2 regions of the Vibrio sp. JC009 genome follow, and region 2 is predicted to be linked to the other one. Evidence: riboswitches for the same ligand, from Rfam matches in the RefSeq annotation. Region 2 holds a riboswitch; the other holds the start of a gene.

What was found. Region 2 has a riboswitch for lysine ahead of lysC (lysine-sensitive aspartokinase 3). Riboswitches for the same ligand answer to the same signal wherever they lie in the genome.
Region 1: another riboswitch for lysine. It lies ahead of L3Q72_RS04880 (Na+/H+ antiporter NhaC family protein); the one in region 2 lies ahead of lysC (lysine-sensitive aspartokinase 3).

Annotation. Positions count from the first base shown of each region.
Region 1 is NZ_CP092106.1:1,045,952-1,049,119, forward strand. It holds gene L3Q72_RS04875 (ISAs1 family transposase) at 1-929, shown strand, start outside; lysine riboswitch at 1,135-1,317, shown strand; gene L3Q72_RS04880 (Na+/H+ antiporter NhaC family protein) at 1,419-3,014, shown strand; His leader region at 3,132-3,168, shown strand, end outside.
Region 2 is NZ_CP092106.1:2,982,174-2,985,341, forward strand. It holds gene L3Q72_RS13265 (PglL family O-oligosaccharyltransferase) at 1-1,651, shown strand, start outside; lysine riboswitch at 1,754-1,931, shown strand; gene lysC (lysine-sensitive aspartokinase 3) at 2,040-3,168, shown strand, end outside.

The DNA of each region.
Region 1 (3,168 bases), 1.4 Mb from region 2:
TAGAAGGTATTCCCGCCGACGATACCATCGCTCGAATTATCTCCACTATTGAACCTGAACAGTTTCATGAATGTTTCGTCAATTGGATGTCATCGGTACACACGCTGACAGAAGGTCAAGTGGTAGCTATTGACGGAAAAACGCTTCGTGGATCATACAACCGCGAAGATAGAGCCAGCACCATCCATATGATTAGTGCGTATGCTTCCTCAAATAAATTGGTGCTTGGACAGCTCAAAACCGATCAAAAAAGCAATGAGATAACAGCGATCCCAGAGCTGATAGAAATGCTTGATATCAAAGGAGCTTTAGTCACGATTGATGCAATGGCATGCCAGACCAAAATAGCCAAAGCCATTGTAGACAAAGGTGGAGATTACTTACTTGCAGTAAAAAGTAATCAAGGGAAACTCCGAAAAGCAGTGGAAAATGCCTTTTCAGCTCAGCGGGCTAATATGCCAGAGACAATCTCCTTAGAAAATGGACACGGACGTATTGAATCTCGTCAATGTTATGTCTTTGACAGCAAAGATCTTGGAGGTAATTTCTCACGCTGGAAAGGCCTGAAAAGTATCGTAATGGTTGAGAACTTCCGCCTTGAAAAAGGAAAAGCGGTTGACCTTGAATATCGTTACTACATCAGTTCCAAGGCTCTTAGCGCAGAGCAAGCCTTAGCAGCGGTAAGAGAGCATTGGGGCATAGAGTCCATGCATTGGGTTCTTGATGTCAGTATGGGTGAAGACGCCTGCCAGATATATAAAGATCATGGTGCAGAAAACTTATCTTGTCTGCGTCATATGAGCCTGAATATGCTTCGTGCTGAACCGACAAAGGTGAGCATTGTTGGAAAACAAAAGCGATGCATGATGAATACATCAATGCTGGAAACCGTTTTAAATGCAGGTTTTAGTCAGGTGGCGAAAAGCTGAGCACTCATGCGGTTGCCCTGTTGATCAGTCCCTTTCATTGATTTCATGAAATAGTGCTTAAATAGTCATTTAGAATGCAAAACTATTGAGTTTCGTGAAATTGATCGAGTTTTATCTTGCAATGCGCATTTGGATCAGTAGAATCGCCGCTACCTAATTCAGTTTGAAACTGGTTTGAGTAAACTTTATTCAAAATCAGTCAGAGAACTGACGTAGAGGCGCAGTCTTTATCAGTAACTACTGTTGGGGTGATACCAATGAATAGTAGTGAAAGGAATGATTGCCGAAGTGAACCTGTATATCAAAGCGGTTCGCTGGGGTTGCATTGAATAAGTGCAACACTGCCATAGTCTATTTTATTGTTAAACTATGGAGCGCTACTGTAGGGTTGGGTGAAGTGTTCGCTTCCCTTTCGCTTGTTCAACTTAAATTACCGTTTTGGGTAATTTCACTGCAGTAGATCTCTAACCTGAAAGGTTTTTGAAGATCATGAATTTAATCGATTTTGCTTCCTCACCGTTATCGGTGCTGCCGCCACTGATTGCCTTAACGCTGGCAATAATTACGCGTCGCGTTCTGCTTTCTCTGGGGATTGGTGTTGTCCTTGGTTCTCTGCTACTGGCAGATTATTCTTTCTTTAATGCTGCTGCATATATTGGTACCACCGTTAAAGGTGTATTTATTGAAGATGGTGGTATTAACTCATGGAATATGAGTATCGTCGCATTTCTTTTATTGCTGGGCATGATGACTGCTCTGCTTACTCTTTCCGGCGGTACAAGAGCGTTTGCTATTTGGGCACAAGCGCGGGTAAAAAGTAAAAGAGGCTCTAAGCTACTGGCAGCATTCCTGGGCGTATTTATTTTTATCGACGACTATTTTAATAGCCTGGCTGTTGGTGCCATTTCCCGTCCTGTTACCGATAGATATAATGTATCACGCGCGAAACTGGCCTATATTCTGGATTCCACCGCTGCGCCTATGTGTGTATTAATGCCGGCATCGAGCTGGGGCGCATATATCATGACGATCATCAGTGGTATTTTAGTTACTCATGGGCTGGACCAGTATTCTGCTATCGGCGCTTATATTCGCTTAGTGCCAATGAACTTTTATGCCGTATTTGCTCTATTAATGGTATTTGCCGTTGCCTGGTTCCAGATTGATATTGGCTCTATGCGCACGCATGAACAGAAAGCAAGTAAAGGCAATGAAGTTAAATCTGACGATGATAATGAGTTAGCGCATGAAATTAACGAAGAGCTGGATATTGTTGAAAGCGAACACGGCAGTGTATTTGACCTGATTGCGCCAATTTCGGCGTTAATTATTGCTACCGTTATTTTTATGCTGACTACGGGCGGCGATGCGCTTGCTGAGTCTGGTAAAGAGTTCTCACTTTTAGGCGCATTTGAAAATACTGATGTGGGTAAGTCTCTGGTTAATGGTGGATTAGTTGGTTTATTTATTGCGTTATTAACGGTGCTAAAACAAAAACTTCCACTTTCAGATATAGCTAAAACTATCTGGATTGGTGCAAAATCTATGTTAGGCGCAATTTTAATTCTAATATTTGCCTGGTCTATCGGTTCTGTTATCGGTGATATGAAAACAGGTACTTATTTATCATCGCTTGTTCAGGGCAATATTAATATTCAGTGGCTGCCGGTTATTTTATTCCTGCTGTCTGGCTTGATGGCATTTGCTACCGGTACTTCATGGGGTACATTCGGAATTATGCTGCCAATTGCCGGTGATATGGCAGGTGCTACAGATTTATCTATGATGCTGCCAATGCTTGGCGCGGTTCTGGCTGGTTCTGTATTTGGTGACCACTGTTCGCCAATTTCTGATACCACCATTCTTTCGTCGACTGGTGCACGCTGTAATCATATCGACCACGTGGCAACTCAGCTTCCTTATGCACTGTCTGTGGCACTGGTTTCATGTATTGGTTATGTGGTACTGGGAATGTCTGGTTCGGTTTCCATTGCATTCGGTGCTGCGCTGGCTTCGTTTGTTGCTATTTGCTTTGTCTTTGCTGCTGTGTCTAGGGCTGGTTCTGCAAAAGCAGTTCGCGTGTAATTTTCAAGATAAATGAAAAAACTCTAAATTTTCTGTTGAAAAATGTTAACGCGTCCGCTAGTGTGGAACACAAGAAAACGGAGCTGAAAAACTTATGCGTAATTTTGTAATGAACATTCATCATCACCATCATCCTGAGTAGTCTTTCGGGAGA
Region 2 (3,168 bases):
TCCGGGTGGTGCCGGATTAGCGATCTCCTTCAACAACACCACCTGGATTGCAATCAGCATCGCCATCGGCATCGGCCTGTATCAGACAGGCCGCAATATGTCGTTCCGCTATACCAAGCTGACGCTGGCTCTTCTGATCAGTTGTGCAATTATGACGCTTCCGGTTCTGTATACCAACGCTTCACCTGACAATAGCACCGGCCGGCTTCTCGGTTTATGGGCTGGCTGGCTTCTGTTTTTTACCTTCCAGCAATTTTCACTCAGCAACCAGCATAAGCAGAGGCTGCTCTGGTTTATTGTGGTCGCCGTAGTGATTGAAGCCCTGTTCGGTTATGTACAATATTTCTTGCTGGAAAAAGGAAACCTGCTAGGTTTCAACCCAGAACTGTCCCGCCCCTACGGGATATTCCAGCAGCCCAATGTCATGGCCAGTTTCCTGGCCACAGGACTGGTGCTATCCGGATACCTTCTTGCCCGGCAGCAGCAGAAGTACGGACAGAAATTATCAAGAACATCCCTGCTTTATCTGATGCCGCTGATCACCTCTCCACTACTGATTCTGCTGGCATCAAGAACAGGCTGGCTTGGCGCCGGCCTTGGCGTTCTGTGTATGATTCGCTACCTGTACCGCTTTTCAACCACAAAACGACTTACCGGCTGGATTGCTTCCGTTGCCGCGGGAGTCGGACTGGGCGTTATAATTGGCTTTACCTCCGGAGGTGGCGAGCAGATCACTAACAAGGTCTCTTTTGACAGCCCCCGGCAGTTCACCTTCCCGCAGACTGTGGATATGTTTATCGAGAAGCCCTTTACCGGTTACGGCTACGGGCGCTTTGAACCTGAATACATTCTGTATACTGCCAGACAACATCAGTTAAATTCCAGTTACCCTGCCGGGTACCCTTCAATGGACCATCCGCATAACGAGTTGCTTTACTGGGCGGTTGAAGGTGGTATTGTCCCTCTGCTTGGTATTTCTCTGGCGGTCATTTTTGTCCTGGCTAAACTGCTCTCGGTCAGAAAAGGAACCCGGCTAGCTATATTTGGCCTGTTCCTGCCAATACTCATTCACAGTCAGCTGGAATATCCGTTTTATCATTCAGCTATTCACTGGATTTCATTTGTCATCTTTCTGTTCTGGCTGGATCAACGGGGAGCCAGATACAAGACCTACAACTTTACCCGCTTCACCCGCTTTAATTTCCGGATAACCAGCCTGCTTCTTCCGATAATTGCAAGCAGCTTCCTGATCACCAATCTGCATACTAATTATGTTCTGACCCAGTTTGAAAAGCCGGGCTCAAGGGACCCGGATATTCTGGAGCAGGTAACCAATGCAGGGATCTGGAAGCACAGATTTGACTGGGATATCTACAGCACTTATCTGAATATAGGGCTTTACAGAAATGAACCCTCTTTGATCAAGCCGTATATTCAGTGGTCACTTGATGTTATTCAGCAGGTACCCCGCCCTGCACTTTACAGCAATCTGATCCTGGCTTATCAGGGAATCGGTGAGCATAGTAAAGCAGAACAGATCAGAGCCGAGGCAAAATTCCTGTTCCCTGAAATCGATTTTTCCAATGTGGCAATAAAAGTGCTGGTTGCTGATGATAAGATGCAGGGATTATCGGATCCAGATGACCGATAGTCGGCCGGCTTAAAGCCTGGAGATAAAAGTTGATGAATTTTTTTTCACTAAACATTCATATTTCCAATTGACTTTCATGGCTTAAAAACGTTCAATAAAAGGCAATACAGAAGAGGAGCATTACCCAGGCAGGTGTTAAGTGGAGCCACAACTCCAAAACTTACCGCTGATGGGGAGTAATGCCGAGATGAATATTCATTGTTGGTGAATGTTTGTCGGTTAGTCAGGCTGAATCCTGCTAACTGTCACCAAACAAACTTGGTGAAGGGCTTCTGAGGTACGCATCCTACCTATGCATCTCCTCTGCTCTAAATGAATCTCTCTTCAAAATAATATCGCTAGAAAAAGTAGCACGTTTTTGTATCAAAGAAGTTTTGGGAGAAATGCCGTGAGCGCATTCAATGTAGCTAAGTTCGGTGGCACAAGTGTCGCCAATTTTGAAGCCATGAGCCGCTGTGCAGCTGTTGTCGAAAGTAACCCGGCAACCAAGCTTGTCGTAAGCAGTGCCTGTTCCGGAGTCACCAACCTGCTGGTTGAACTGGCAAACGGTGTGCAGGAAGAAAACCGCCGCCAGGAGATCGTTAATCACCTGGAAAACATCCACTACAGCGTGATTGATCAGCTAAAAGAGCCGGAAGAGACCAGAGAAGCGATAGCATCCCTGCTGAAATCCGTTGCATCTGCTGGTGAAGCGGCCTCTTTCCAGGCAAGTGAAAAGCTGACTGACCATATCGTTGCCTATGGCGAACGTATGTCGACTCACATTCTGACTCAGATTATGAAAGAGCGCGGAATGAAAGCCGCCCGCTTTAATATCCGCGATGTTATGCGCACAAACAGCGCCTTTGGTAAGGCTGAGCCACAGCTTGAAACCATCTCTCAGCTTGCAAAAGAGCAGCTTGTTCCTTTGTGCCAGGCAAACGATGTGGTTATCACTCAAGGCTTTATTGGTTCCGACGAAGACGGAGCGACCACAACATTTGGCCGTGGCGGCAGTGACTACAGCGCCGCTCTGATTGCAGAAGCGGTGGAAGCAAGTGGTCTTGAAATCTGGACAGATGTTCCGGGTATCTATACCACTGACCCGCGTATCGCACCAAAAGCCTCTCCAATTCCGGAGATCAGCTTTAGCGAAGCCTCTGAAATGGCAAACTTCGGTGCAAAGATCCTGCACCCTTCTACACTGGTGCCAGCACTACGCCACAACATTCCGGTGTTTGTCGGCTCTTCAAAAGAGCCGGAAAAAGGCGGCACCTGGGTTCGTCAGGAAGCAGACAGCTCACCACTATTCCGCGCAGTGGCGCTTCGCGGCAACCAGACGATGATCACGCTTCGCAGCGCAAATATGTTCCAGGCCTACGGCTTCCTGGCTGAAGTATTCCAGATTCTGGCTAAGCACAAAATCTCTGTGGATCTGATAACCACTTCAGAAATCAGTGTCTCTCTGACTCTGGATCAGACTAATACTGCCGGCGGCGCACCTCAGCTACCGGAAGAAGCACAAAAAGAGCTGGAAG